Linked DNA regions of Undibacterium sp. 5I1. The main gene of each other region encodes a partner of the protein of the gene in region 2 in a complex. Links are inferred from orthologs where the notes say so. Each region holds a gene or a part of one and is shown on either strand. Other genes may lie near its edges.

The links.
Region 1: the proteins of dnaN (region 2) and RGU72_RS07710 are in contact, whole or in part, in a cryo-EM structure (PDB 8GIZ), measured with the Escherichia coli proteins. The link is inferred for Undibacterium sp. 5I1 from one-to-one orthologs.
Region 3: the proteins of dnaN (region 2) and RGU72_RS07385 are in contact, whole or in part, in a cryo-EM structure (PDB 8GIZ), measured with the Escherichia coli proteins. The link is inferred for Undibacterium sp. 5I1 from one-to-one orthologs.
Region 4: the proteins of dnaN (region 2) and dinB are in contact, whole or in part, in a solved structure (PDB 1OK7), measured with the Escherichia coli proteins. The link is inferred for Undibacterium sp. 5I1 from one-to-one orthologs.

Annotation. Positions count from the first base shown.
Region 1 is NZ_JAVIWI010000001.1:1,729,932-1,733,445, reverse strand. What follows is about bases 296-3,231. They hold RGU72_RS07710 (DNA polymerase III subunit delta'), read left to right. Parts: upstream 296-1,214; coding sequence 1,215-2,249; downstream 2,250-3,231. Other genes in these bases: RGU72_RS07700 (N-acetyltransferase family protein), read left to right, coding at 2,742-3,231; RGU72_RS07705 (PilZ domain-containing protein), read left to right, coding at 2,260-2,649; tmk (dTMP kinase), read left to right, coding at 526-1,218; mltG (endolytic transglycosylase MltG), read left to right, coding at 296-455. In the rest of the region: more of mltG, read left to right, coding at 1-295; more of RGU72_RS07700, read left to right, coding at 3,232-3,248; RGU72_RS07695 (23S rRNA (adenine(2030)-N(6))-methyltransferase RlmJ), read left to right, coding at 3,392-3,514. UniProt on the Escherichia coli protein: Part of the beta sliding clamp loading complex, which hydrolyzes ATP to load the beta clamp onto primed DNA to form the DNA replication pre-initiation complex.
Region 2 is NZ_JAVIWI010000001.1:3,544,105-3,547,528, reverse strand. What follows is about bases 579-3,424. They hold dnaN (DNA polymerase III subunit beta), read right to left. Parts: upstream 2,632-3,424; coding sequence 1,525-2,631; downstream 579-1,524. Other genes in these bases: dnaA (chromosomal replication initiator protein DnaA), read right to left, coding at 2,949-3,424; gyrB (DNA topoisomerase (ATP-hydrolyzing) subunit B), read right to left, coding at 579-1,194. Also shown: more of gyrB, read right to left, coding at 1-578. UniProt on the Escherichia coli protein: Confers DNA tethering and processivity to DNA polymerases and other proteins. Acts as a clamp, forming a ring around DNA (a reaction catalyzed by the clamp-loading complex) which diffuses in an ATP-independent manner freely and bidirectionally along dsDNA.
Region 3 is NZ_JAVIWI010000001.1:1,646,902-1,650,500, reverse strand. The notes cover bases 145-3,165. They hold RGU72_RS07385 (DNA polymerase III subunit gamma/tau), read left to right. Parts: upstream 145-452; coding sequence 453-2,879; downstream 2,880-3,165. Other genes in these bases: RGU72_RS07380 (YbaB/EbfC family nucleoid-associated protein), read left to right, coding at 2,962-3,165. In the rest of the region: RGU72_RS07390 (hypothetical protein), read right to left, coding at 1-110; more of RGU72_RS07380, read left to right, coding at 3,166-3,288; recombination mediator RecR, read left to right, coding at 3,447-3,599. UniProt on the Escherichia coli protein: Part of the beta sliding clamp loading complex, which hydrolyzes ATP to load the beta clamp onto primed DNA to form the DNA replication pre-initiation complex.
Region 4 is NZ_JAVIWI010000001.1:3,734,477-3,737,941, reverse strand. The notes cover bases 160-3,046. They hold dinB (DNA polymerase IV), read right to left. Parts: upstream 2,198-3,046; coding sequence 1,121-2,197; downstream 160-1,120. Other genes in these bases: RGU72_RS16335 (thioredoxin family protein), read left to right, coding at 2,611-3,046; RGU72_RS16345 (S41 family peptidase), read left to right, coding at 175-1,077; RGU72_RS16350 (hypothetical protein), read left to right, coding at 160-172. In the rest of the region: more of RGU72_RS16350, read left to right, coding at 1-159; more of RGU72_RS16335, read left to right, coding at 3,047-3,072; RGU72_RS16330 (PAS domain-containing protein), read left to right, coding at 3,193-3,465. UniProt on the Escherichia coli protein: Poorly processive, error-prone DNA polymerase involved in translesion repair and untargeted mutagenesis. Copies undamaged DNA at stalled replication forks, which arise in vivo from mismatched or misaligned primer ends.

The DNA.
Region 1 (3,514 bases), 1.8 Mb from region 2 along the record:
ATAGTGTGATGATTAAAAAGCTCAACGAGGCGTGGGCAGCAAAGAGCACAATGCTGCCGTATAAAACAGCTTATGAAGCCTTGATCATGGCATCTATCATCGAAAAAGAAACCGGCCAAAAATCTGAGCGCACTATGATCGCTGCGGTATTTGTTAATCGTCTCAAGCTAGGCATGCTTCTGCAAACAGATCCGACGGTGATTTATGGCATGGGGGATAAATATCAAGGCAAAATCAGAAAAAACGATTTGCTCACCGATACACCGTTTAACACCTATACTCGCACTGGTCTGCCGCCAACGCCGATCGCATTGCCCGGAATCGCCTCATTGACAGCGGCGTTTACTCCCGCGAAAAGTGGTGCTTTATATTTTGTCGCCAGAGGTGATGGTACTAGCCAGTTTTCTGATGATTTGAGTGAGCACAATCGTGCCGTTAATAAATATCAGCGCTAGATCAAGATTGAAGTAAACCAAATTGAATTACCAAAAACTATAGCAAGAACTGATTAAAGAATTGATTTGTATGTCGATAGCAAGCAAAACAAGTGCAGCAACAAGAGGCAAGTTCATTACTTTTGAAGGTATTGATGGCGCCGGTAAATCCACCCATATTGCATATGTGGCAGAGCAGTTGCAGCAGCATGGGATTAAGGTTGTGTCTTCCCGTGAACCCGGTGGTACGGCATTAGGCGAAAAATTACGTGATCTGCTTTTGCAGGAAAAAATGCATTTAGAAACGGAAGCCTTACTCATGTTCGCCGTACGCAGAGAACATATCGCTCAAGTAATAGAACCGGCCTTAGCTCGCGGTGACTGGGTTATTTCTGATCGCTTTACCGATGCGAGTTTTGCTTATCAAGGTGGTGGACGTAAATTGGCGCTGGAAAAACTGAATGCACTGGAACAATGGGTACATCCCGATTTACAGCCTGACATGACATTTTTGTTTGATGTGCCTTTAGAAGTAGCACGTGCCCGTCTGGATGCAAGCCGCGATCTGGATAAGTTTGAGCAGGAAAAAGCAGAATTTTTTGCAGATACCCGCGCTGAATATTTGCGCCGCGCCGCTGAGTTTTCAGAACGTTTTCAGATCATCGATTCGACCCGTCCGATTCCTGACATCCGTGCGTATCTTGATACCTTGATTGAGCGCTTGTGTAGTGAACCTGAACCATATTCATTTAAGTCGCATTCAAATCAGCAGACGCAGGTATGACGCATCCACTTTTTATCTGGCAGCAAGACGCTTGGCAACAATTGAATTTACTACGGCAGCGTATGCCTCATGCGATTTTGCTATACGGTCCTGAAGGCATCGGCAAAACTGTTTTTGCCGAACATCTGGCGCAGTCCTTATTGTGTGAAGCACCTTCCGCAGACGGCCATGCCTGCGGTACTTGCTTATCTTGCGGCTGGTTTGGGCAGTACAGTCATCCGGACTACCGTCGGGTCAGGCCCGAGTTACTGGATGAGGAAGAGGGCGCCGCCAGCGAGGGCGATGCTCCTGAGCCTGAGAAAAAAACAAAATCTAGCAAAGCACCATCAAAAGAAATCGTCATCAATCAGGTGCGGGCATTGGGCGATTTTATGAATATTTCTACCCATCGTCAGGGACGACGTGTGATCGTGTTGTATCCGGCCGAAGCCTTGAATATCCCGGCGGCCAATGCCTTGCTTAAATCATTGGAAGAGCCGAATCCCAATACGGTATTTATTCTGGTCTCAAACAGTCTGGATAAATTGTTGCCGACGATTTTGTCGCGCTGTCACAAATTTGGAATGGGTTTGCCAGACAAACAGCAATCTTTGGACTGGTTGAAAACCCAACAGTTAGGCGATGCAGAGACCTGGCTGGCGCAGCAAGGTGGCGCGCCCTTATCTGCCTTATTGATGTCGCAGTCGGAAGACAGAGCGGAGTTAGACGAATTTTTGCGTCAGTTAAGTAAGCCGGGTGTTGATTCCAGCTTGAAAATTGCGGAAAAAATACAAAAACTTAGTGTGCCGAATACGGTCGCCTGGTTGCAGCGTTGGTTGTATGATATTTTTTCTTATAAACAAACAGGAAGAATCCGGTATCATCCTCGATATCAAAAAGAGTTAGCTGTGCTCGCCCAACGTGTTGACGTCCATGCTTTATTAAATGTGATTAAGAGCACGAATGAGCGTCAGGCAATTGCCAGTCATCCTTTGTCTGCCAAACTCTTTATTGAAGATATGCTGTTGGATTACTCTTCACTATTTCACTGAAAGCTTGTTTATGGCCGACTTGCCCGCCGATCCTGGTATTCCTTTGAACATGCCAACACCGGCGCGTCCTTCCGTGTTGTCATTGGCAATTAAAGAGAAGGCAGCGCTGTACTCTGCCTATATGCCATTCCTAAAAAATGGCGGTATCTTTGTACCAACCAATAAATCTTATCGCTTGGGCGAAGAGATTTATCTGATTTTGACTTTATTAGATGACCCAAATAAATATCCTATCGCTGGCAAAGTAGCCTGGATCACCCCGGCAGGTGCTGGCAATAACAAGTCACAAGGTATCGGCGTCCACTTTCCCGATGATGAAAGTGGTACACGTATCCGTTTAAGGGTGGAAGAGTTATTAGGCGCTGCGATTCGTTCATCGCGCGCAACTCATACGCTTTAGCATCCACTTTTCAACTCAAGCGCTTTGCCTTGAGTTCGTTGACGAGACTATGTTGGTTCAAACGTCCTAAATTTCTCCTTGTATTGATAATTATGTCTGGATTTGTTCCCTCCCATCGCCTGGCAAGATTCGCTGATCTGCCAGCGATTGTCGCTATCTATAACTCTACTGTTGCTTCCCGTCAGGTCACTGCCGATACTGACCCAATATCGGTTGAGTCCCGACACGCCTGGTTCAACGAGCATACGCCAGACAAACGTCCGCTGTGGGTGATTGAAGACAATGGAAAAATTTTAGGCTGGCTGTCATTTTCTAATTTTTATGGACGGCCCGCGTATTCCGGCACAGCAGAGCTTTCTATTTATTTACATGAGGATGCCCGCGGTAAAGGCTTGGGGCGATATTTTCTGAATCAGGCGATTGCCTATGCTCCGCAAATCGCAGTACATACTCTGCTGGGATTTATATTCGGTCACAACACACCCAGCATGAATTTATTTGCCAAGTTTAACTTTGAGATTTGGGCAAATATGCCCCGTGTTGCTAACTTGGATGGCATTGAACGTGATTTGATCATCATGGGGAAGCGGATTAGCTGAGACTGAACTTCCATCTGTTTTAAGGTGCTTTAAGTCGTTTTGAGCCTGTCTAGGCTTAAAAAGAGTAAAATCCGGCATCGAACCTCAATGGCTTGCTTTCTCAACGGAAGACAAGCCATATATTTTTATAGGAATCACTCATTATGCTGAGCTATCGCCACGGCTTCCATGCAGGCAACCACGCAGACGTTCTCAAGCATTTCGTCACAATTCAATTACTGAATTATTTAGGTCAGAAAGATACGGCCTACACCTACATAGACACG
Region 2 (3,424 bases):
GTCGTTAGGGCGCTCTTGCAGATAGTCGGATAAAGTTTTGGCGACAATTTCTTCTACCGGGCCGCGGACTTCGCTGGAAACCAGTTTGTCTTTGGTTTGTGAGCTGAACTTTGGCTCAGGTACTTTGACGGACAAGACGCAGGTTAAGCCTTCGCGCATATCATCGCCGGTGACTTCGACTTTAGCTTTTTTAGCGTAGTCGTGTTCTTCGATATATTTATTAATGACGCGGGTCATCGCTGCGCGCAAGCCAGTCAGATGGGTGCCGCCGTCACGTTGTGGGATGTTATTGGTAAAGCATAAAACTTGCTCGTTGTAGGCGTCGTTCCATTGCATGGAAACGTCAACGGTGATGTTGGTGCCTTGGTCAGACAGACGCTCACCAGTGGCTTGGAAAATCGTTGGGTGCAAGACGCTTTTAGATTTGTTGATGTATTCGACAAAGCCACGGGTGCCGCCTTCAAAGGCAAACATTTCTTCTTTGCCTGTGCGTTGGTCGGTGAGTTTGATGCGCACGCCATTATTGAGGAACGATAATTCGCGGATACGCTTTGCCAGAATCTCGTAATGGAATTCGACATGAGTGAAGATTTCTTCATCGGCCCAGAAGTGGACTTCGGTACCGCGTTTGTCGGTGTCGCCGATGACTTTAATCGGGGAAACGACAATGCCGTCGATGGTTTCTATTTCACGGTTTTGCGGTACGCCGCGGACAAATTCCATCGCATATTGTTTGCCATCGCGGCGGATAGTGAGCTTGAGTAATTTGGACAGTCCATTTACGCAAGACACACCAACGCCATGCAAACCGCCGGAGACTTTGTAAGAGTTTTGATCGAACTTACCACCAGCATGCAGCTCGGTCATAACGATCTCTGCCGCGCTGCGTTTTGGGTCGTGCTTGTCGTCCCATTTGATACCGGTCGGAATGCCGCGACCGTTATCGGTAATGGAGATGGAGTTGTCGGCATGGATGGTGACGTTGATCTCGGTACAGTGACCAGCCAGCGATTCATCAATTGAGTTATCCAGCACTTCAAATACCAGGTGATGCAGACCGGTGCCGTCCGATGTATCGCCAATGTACATGCCGGGGCGCTTACGCACGGCTTCCAAACCTTCCAGTATCTGGATTGAGGACGCGCCATAAGCATTTGGCTGCGCTGGAGTGTTGTCTTGGGTGTTCTCGGACATGGTTACCTTCTTTATTATGGTCTTACTTGTTCTAACGTACTAACTGATCTGGAGTTTTAGTTCCCACTCGCAAGCAGCGTCATTGCTGAATGCGGGGCTGGGATGAGGGCGCTTAGTTAGTCAACTTAGTGAGTCAAATTAATTCGTCAACTTAGTTATCAACTTAGTTATCAACTTAATTCGTCATATCACTTGAATAAATCCGGCACAAACCACTTTGAAATCCATAGCGGAATTTGTGTAAATCCGGATTACCTAATCTCCCTCACTCCCCAGCCGCATTCAGTAATTAGGCTGCATGCGGCTGGGGAGCTTTAGCACTCTTTCGCACTAAATCCGCATTGGCATAACGACGTATTTAAAATCGGCGTTGTCTGGGATGGTGATTAATGCGGATGAGTTGGAGTCACCAAAGGCGAGGTTGATCTGATCGACTTTAAGGTTATTCAACACATCCAACAAATAGGTAACATTGAAGCCGATATCGACACTGTCGCCGCCGTAATCGATTTCAATTTCCTCTACTGCTTCTTCCTGATCGGCATTGGTGGACAGGATTTGCATACTGCCCGGTGTGACTACACAACGCACGCCTTTGAACTTGTCGCTGGTCATAATGGCGGCACGTTGCAAGGAGCGCAGCAATTGCTCGCGACCCAAGGTGAAATTGTTTTTATAACCCTTAGGGATTACGCGGTTGAAATCTGGGAATTTGCCTTCGACCAATTTGGAAATCAGCTCAATATCAGCAAACGTCAGCTTGACCTGATTGTTGGCGATGTCGAGTTGCACCAGATCGTCCTTGTCTTCTAACAAACGCTGCAATTCGATAATCGTTTTGCGCGGGATGATGACTTCTTGACGTGGGAATTCTTGTTCGACTTCCACCTGGCAATACGCCAGACGATGACCGTCGGTCGCCACGGCAATCACGTTTTTGCCATCGACCACGAGCAACAGACCATTCAGGTAATAACGAATGTCTTGCTGCGCCATGGAGAAGTGCACCATGTTAAACAGGTGCTTGAGCGTTTTTTGCGGCAGGCTAACGCTGGCGTTGAAGTGTTCTGCTTGTGCGACGGTAGGGAATTCTTCTGCCGCCAGAGTTTGCAAAGAGAAGCGCGATTTGCCTGACTGCACAGTCATCTTCTTATTGTCGAGCTTGAGGACGATGTCATTGTCGTCCGGCAGTGCGCGCAAAATATCGAGCAGCTTACGCGCAGCGACGGTAGTGGCAATGCTCTCGCCACCCGAACCGATATCGGCACGGGTGGTGATTTGCACTTCAATGTCAGTCGACAAGAAAGACACTTTTTCGCCGTCCTTGCGTATGAGGATATTGGCCAGAATCGGCAATGTGTGCCGACGCTCGACAATACCGCTCACGATTTGCAGAGGCCGGAGGATTGTGTCCCGGTGAGTTTTGACCAATTGCATGTTTATATCCTCGCGTAATTTTGTTAATAAAGGATGATTCACTTCTGTAGCTTACTTCTCTGGCTTGATTCAGTAACTTCGTTCTGTAACTTAGTTTTATAACTTCAATGCCGTAAGGTAATGACTTAAAAAACTTAAATGCATTGTCCAATGATTCTGCGGCTTCTGGGGCAAAAACCGCGTGGAGGCCGCAGAATGATTGGACGTCTAAAAATGGTACTTCTAAAATCCTAGGGTGCGCCATGCGCATTATCAACTTTATTTGCTTCGTTGCCGCTTGCTTTGGTGCGCACGGCGTACACTACAATTTGTAGTGCTTAACCCTTCAGAGTCTGCTCCAACACATGTAGCTCATGATTACATTCGGGATTCTTGCTGCGATCTGCCGTGATTTTGCGTACTGCATGCAAGACTGTGGTGTGATCGCGGCCGCCGAACAGTTCACCAATTTCTGGCAAGCTTTTTTGCGTTAATTCTTTCGCCAGATACATCGCGATCTGGCGTGGTCTGGCGATATTCGCTGGACGCTTTTTAGAGTACATGTCGGCGACTTTCATGTTGAAAAAGTCTGCAACTGTCTTCTGGATATTTTCTACCGAAATCTGGCGGTTCTGTACCGATAGCAAATCTTTTAAGGCTTCTTTGACGACATCAATCGTGATTTCTTTGCCGTGAAAACGCGAGTACGCCAGAATTTTTCGCAAAGCGCCTTCTAGTTCGCGTACGTTAGAACGCAGATGCTTGGCGACGAAGAAGGCGACGTCATCCGAGAAATGTACGCCTTCGAAATGCG
Region 3 (3,599 bases), 1.9 Mb from region 2 along the record:
AGATTAAAGCCGCAAAACGGGTCGGCGCTAGTTTCATCGATTTCCGCAGGCGTCATCGCATAGCCACGCACATAGATGATCGGGTAAAAAGGGGCGTTTGGATTGCTCATACCATCCTTAGTTTTTGGTAACGCCTCTGCGTAATTTGTGAGAACGTTGACGTATTTTTCTAACGAACATCGGTGAAGTCAGTCATGCATCATGACTGGCAGGCTTTCATTTGTTATCTATTTTGAAATGTTATCGTTATAGTACAATTATTAGGCTTAAGCAAATGTTTGTAAGACATATCTGAAAAGCTGCCGGATCGCCCTGAGTAGTCTAATCAGTGTTTTTAGATATTTCACCTTCTTGACGGCAGAGAATTAACCGTTTGCTACCTCCATTATTTTTAATCAATGATCTTTGTCTGCACTACGTCAAAACAGAGTCGGATAAGGTAAAATCCTGTCATGTCATATCAAGTTCTCGCCAGAAAATATCGTCCCAAAAGCTTTGAAACGCTGGTTGGGCAGGAGCACGTGGTTCGTGCCTTATCGCATGCGCTGGAGCAGCAACGGCTGCATCACGCGTATTTATTCACAGGGACTCGTGGTGTCGGTAAAACGACGCTCTCACGCATACTCGCTAAATCCTTTAATTGCATCGGTGCCAATGGTAACGGCGGCATCACCTCGCACCCTTGTGGTGTGTGCGAAGCCTGCGTGGCGATTGATGCCGGACGCTTTGTTGATTATATCGAGATGGATGCGGCGTCTAATCGCGGGGTGGATGAGATGGCAGCGCTGCTAGAGCAAGCGGTCTACGCACCATCGAATGCACGCTTCAAGGTCTATATGATCGATGAGGTGCACATGCTGACTAACCATGCGTTTAACTCCATGTTAAAGACGCTGGAAGAGCCGCCTGAGCATGTCAAATTTATCCTCGCCACCACCGATCCACAAAAAATTCCAGTGACGGTATTGTCGCGCTGTCTGCAATTTAATTTGAAGCAGATGCCACCTGGTCATATTGTTTCGCACCTGGAAAATATTCTCGGCCAAGAGCAGATCGAATTTGAAGTCCCGGCACTTCGCTTGCTGGCACAAGGTGCGCATGGCTCTATGCGCGATGCCTTGTCGCTGACAGATCAATCAATTGCGTATGCAGCTGGCAAAGTGACCTTAGAGGCAGTGCAAGGTATGTTGGGTGCATTAGATCAGTCGTATCTGATCCGCTTGCTCGATGCCTTGGCTGTGAAAGAGGGCAAAGCTTTGCTAGATGTCGCTGACGAAATGGCGGCACGTAGCTTGTCTTATAAATCCGCTCTACAAGATTTAGGTAGTTTGCTGCATCAGATTGCCATCGCACAAATGGTGCCGGATGCTGTGCCTGAGGACATGCCAGAGCGCGATGATGTTATTCGCCTCGCTGCTTTATTCGGTAAAGAAGAGATTCAACTGTTTTACCAGATCGCGGTACATGGTCGTAATGAGTTGGTGTTAGCACCGGATGAATACGCTGGTTTTAGTATGACGCTACTGCGCTTGCTAGCCTTCCGTCCGTCTGATAGTGGCGCGGCAATTGCAGGTAATGGCGCTGGTGGCTCGGGTGGATCTGCGCCGTCTGGCCGCGTTCCTCAACGTCCAATTATGCCGAGTGTAGTAAGCCCAGTAAATTCAGTCAGATCGGTAAATTCAGCTAGTTCAATTAGTGGGCAGCTAGCATCCAGCCCACCTTTAAGCTCCGCTGCAATAGTCTCGCCAACAATGTCTGTAGCGATACCGCCCGTTGCGCCAGTTATGGCTGTGCCGGCTGTTGAATCTTCTGCTCAAGATAATCAGGTAGCTCGTGTGGCTGAACTTGTTTCGACTGCTCAGCAGGTGGGGGAAATACTTCCAGAAGTAATACCAGAAGCGCTTCCAATCGCAGCGCAGGTAGTTCTACCAGCAACGGTGGCAGTCCCTGTTTTATCGCCTCGTGATGCTGCGTTAGCTGCTGCTGGTTTACGTAAGCCTTCGGTTGCCAGTCGTGCAGCAGTTGCCGAAATATCTGCAACACGTCCGATGGCGGCACCTGTTACGGTGCCAGTCTTAAGCTCGGCACCAGCTAGGCCAACTGCCCCAGTTGAGTCATTTGCCAACGCTACGCAAGTTGTTTCTCCGACAAAAGAGCGGCACACATCAACCGTAAGCCAGACAAAAATAGCGGCGCCAGCCGGGATGGATGACATGCCGCCTTGGGACGAAGATATGATGGAAGCGAGCTCTTCTAATGAGTTACCGCCACATTTTCAGTCCGCTGCTTTTGATGATCAGTTTGATCAGGCTGCGATTGTTCCCGTGCAAGTGAAGTCAGAAAACCCAGCACCTCCCGTTAACCCTCCTCAGCCGACCATATCAATTTCGGCGCAAACTATAAATGCTTGTGAAGCGCCAACTGACTCTGTAGCATTTGGGGAGTCGCCACAAATAGCATTGCGCGTTACAGAAATTAAACCAATACAAGAATTAAATTGGGATGGACATTGGCCTAATCTGGCAAGCAGTTTGCCGATGCGTGGCGTGGCACAGCAATTAGTGCAGCAAAGTGAGTTAATTGATTGCCAGATCAACGGTAATACATTCGTATTTAGTTTGCGCGTACCTTTGCAAACATTATTATCATCTGGCAGCGTTGAAAAATTAGAGCTCGCTTTGTCAGAGCGTTTTGCAAAGACAGTTAAGGTCGAGACTAAAATCGGTGCCGTCGAGCAAACCGCTAACGCCCAGGCAGTTGCTGAGCGCGCAGAGCGTCAGCAGCTTGCAGAAAAATCGATACAAAGTGATTCCTTCATTCAGTCTTTAATGCGAGAATTCGGCGCGTCTATCGTGACTGGCAGTATTAAACCTGTTTGATTTCTTACAAAATGATTCGGCCAATAGCTACAAATTAATTAAGCATTTATCAACACCATTGAACAAGTTTTAGGAGATTTTTATGATGAAAAACCAAATCGCAGGCTTGATGAAGCAAGCGCAAGCCATGCAAGACAACATGAAAAAAGCGCAAGACCAATTGGCGCTAGTTGAGGTAGAAGGGCAATCTGGTGCAGGTTTAGTCAAAGTAGTGATGACATGCAAAAATGACGTAAAACGCGTCACGATTGATCCGTCTTTGCTGGCCGACGATAAAGATATGTTAGAAGACTTGGTTGCAGCAGCTTTTAACGACGCAGTACGCAAGGCAGAAGCCACATCGGCTGAAAAAATGTCTGCGTTGACATCTGGCATGCCATTGCCACCAGGCTTTAAACTGCCGTTCTAAGTACGTTTTTGCAGAGGGTATAAAGCCCTCTGCAATGTTAAGTTTTGGTATCTTGCCTCCGTATTTTTATTCGTCCTCATGCAGAAAATTCGTCTCTTCGCTTTTTCGCGCTACGCTTTTTATCTGTTTTTTATTTATTAACGGTCTATTCCCCCTAAGTGAAACCCCATACCAGTCTTGAATTTCTTGCAGAAGCTTTGCGTCGCTTGCCCGGAGTCGGCCCTAAGTCTGCACAACGTATGGCATATCACTTGCTGCAACACGACAGGGACGGTGCGTCGCAATTGGGTAGGGCATTGATGCAGGCTGTA
Region 4 (3,465 bases), 190 kb from region 2 along the record:
TAAAATCGACTGGAATAAGGAATTGGACGCACTCTTGTTATCCGCCTCAAGCGATAAAGATGAAAAAGCATTTACCCACACCCTAATGCGCTTTACTTCCGCATTGCACGATGGACATGCGCGTGTCACAGGTCCGAGGGAGCTTGATGCTTTTCACCTTTTATCAAAATAAAAATGATCGATGGTGTACCGGTGGTTTCAAGGTCCCGCCTAACTCCAGGCAATCAACCATTAATTCCCTTTGGAAGCCAAATTACGCATTTAAATGGTTTGCCAATTGCACACAGGTTGTCAGAAATAAATACAGAAAACATGTCCGCAACAGACACCATGCAGGCCGAAATCTTATCTGTCGAGCTGCTCACAGGGGAAGAAAATTCCCTCTTAGAAATGAGCTACCGAGACCTAAAAGGATTCAAGCAAACAAAGACTTTCCTTCGTGATACGCCTGTGGTCAATTTAAGAGAAAAAAATCCATTAGGAGCGATGCAACAATTGAAAAGCGGTATTTGGTATGTAGATATCGACAGAGCGGATGGCAAAGATATTGAACAATTGATTGCCCAAAAAAATAACTTCAAAGGGATCATTTTTGATGTCCGAAATTATGTGAATGGCAATAGCAATTTCTTAAAACATTTTACAAAAAGGCCACTAGAGGTACCGTTATTCAATGTCCCTGTCATCAGTGGAGCTGATCGGGATCATTGGCAATGGGAGCGCATTGGAAAAGCTCTTCAACCTCAAGCGCCCTATATCAATGCCAAATTAGTTTTTTTGATAAGCGGTAATACGATCAGTGCTGCAGAAACCTTGATGACTATCGTAGAGCACTACAAACTGGGTGAAATCATAGGCACACGGACTGCAGGCTCGAATGGAAATATTAGTTGCTTGCCTCTTCCAGGAGGATATAAAGTTTTTTGGACTGGGATGCAAGTCTTGAAACAAGATGGGTCTCAATTCCACGGTATTGGAATCATTCCCACTCTCCCTTATAAATCAACGATAGAAGATGCGATTTCTGGCGATGACATAGTGTTAGAAAAGGCGATAAACCTTCTCACAGAAAATTAAAAAAGAAATGTTGTTTTATCTCTCTACGACTCAAAGACAGGACTTAACTCGCAAACAAAACCAATTGCTGCTCCGCCGTTGACGCTTGCTCCGTGCCACTTAAACGGGTACCCAGCCCAAGCAAGCGAACGGGTTGTTGGCCGCGTGCAAATGCGGTCTCTAACAAGCTGACAAAACTACTTTCGTCCAAGCTGCTGCCACGACATTCTGCGGTAGTCTGGTGGAAATCGGCAAAGCGGATTTTGACGTATAACTTGTGTATGTAATCCTCCGCTTGTACACGCTTCATCCTCGCTACCAACATCGCAAACAAGGCAGGCAACTCCGTCTGACAAGCCGCCAGATCGGGCAAATCCTGGGCGTAGGTTTCTTCTACGCTGACTGATTTTCGCTCGCTGTCCGGACAAACACTACGATGATCAATGCCACGACAAAGCAGGTACAAGTTATAGCCAAGCTTGCCAAAGTGTTGCTGCAAATCGGGTAAAGACCAGCTGCGCAAATCGCGGCAATATTGCACACCAAGGCCATGCAATTTAGCCGCCGTGACTTTGCCCACACCAAATAATTTAGCGACTGGTAGTTCTGCCACAAAGCTATCTGCGTCTTCTGGCAAGACCACAAACTGACCGTCTGGCTTATTCCAGTCGCTGGCGATTTTGGCGAGAAATTTATTCGCCGCCACACCGGCGGAGGCTGTGATGCCCACCGTGGCTGCAATCCGCACCCGTATCTCTTGCGCAATCAGGGTCGCACTCCCTTTGTGCTGCGTGCAATCGCTCACATCCAGATACGCTTCATCCAGTGATAAAGGTTCGACCAAGTCGGTGTAGTCACGATAAATCGCCAAAATCGCTTTAGACGCGATACGGTATTTCTCCATGGTTGGTGGCAGAACGATTAAATCAGGACAGCGCCGTAATGCTAACGAGGTCGGCATGGCTGAGCGCACACCAAAGCGCCGCGCCTCGTAATTGCACGTCGCCACCACACCACGCTGATCTGCTCTGCCACCAACAGCCAGCGGCTTATCGCGCAAACGCGGATCGTCCCGCATTTCTATCGCGGCATAGAAGCAATCACAGTCGCAATGGATAATTTTTCGCTGGGCGGTGGACATGATGTTATCGAAGTGATGACTGAAGCTGTTACTGAGATTATTGCTGACAAGCGTTGAGGTATTTTAATCCATTTAAAAGAAAATACTGTATATAAAATCAGTATGTAATATCAGTATATAAAATCAGTATTTGAGTGAGCCTGCTATCAACGTACTCGCATACAAAACAGCATCTATCTTTGCTCTAAGTCAGCGCTTTAAGTTGCTGTAATTTTAAGCATCTACCATAATTGTTTCAGCGTCTATCCTGTCCATGACAAATTCTGGTATTTGCGTCATGATGTCTCACCGGAGAGCTTTGCTGATCCTGTCTATTTAGTTCAATTAATTTAATCAATTCAAGCTGCTCTGTTAGGCTGGTTTCGCTGATGTAGCTGGCCTCGCTAATTTTGCAGTGCTATTAGAGGACTCTCATGAAAAAATTACTCGCATTTTGTTTTGGTCTCAGCCTGTCTTTTGCTACGCTTGGCGTCAGCGCTGCTGCCACTTATCAACCCTATGACGAAACCGCCGATGCGCAGGCCAACATTAACAAAGCTCTGGCAACAGCGCAGGCGACAAATAAAAAAGTGCTGGTGATTTTTGGCGCTAACTGGTGCAAAGATTGTTTAGAACTGGACAAATCGATCAAAGGTCAAAATGCCGCACTGATCGCCAGTAAATTTGTATTGGTCAAAGTGGATGTAGGTCAATTTGATAAAAATCTGGAGATCGCAAAACAGTACGAAAATCCGATCAAAAAAGGTATTCCTGCGGCATTAGTTTTAAAGGCTGACAACAGCCTGGTGTATGCGAGCAAAGGCGGCGAATTGTCGAATGCGCGCAAGATGAGCGACCAAGGCATTTACGATTTTTTTAATCAGGTTTCAAACTAAATCGTATTTGAATTTGTCTGGCAACTCAAAGACAAATACGTTTTATTAGCGCCTGAAATGACAGCTTAGTTGGCACCTTAAACGACTGACTGCGTTACTTGATTCCTTACTCAACTCACTATGCCCAATCGTCTGAACCCGTTGTCAGAATCAAGCGAGGCCGCCGCCAACGCCACCAGCACATCGTTACAAACCGGTGTACTGGTGAGCGCGAGTTCATTGCGGACTTTGCTGGAGGCAGTGGGCGATAGTTTATGGGATTGGAATTTACTCACTAACGAGGCATTTTTTTCCCGTAGTTATAAACAGATTCTGGGTTATGCCGAACACGAGCTGGGCAATCACATCAATGAATGGATAGACCGGCTGCATCCCGATGATGCGCAAGAAGCC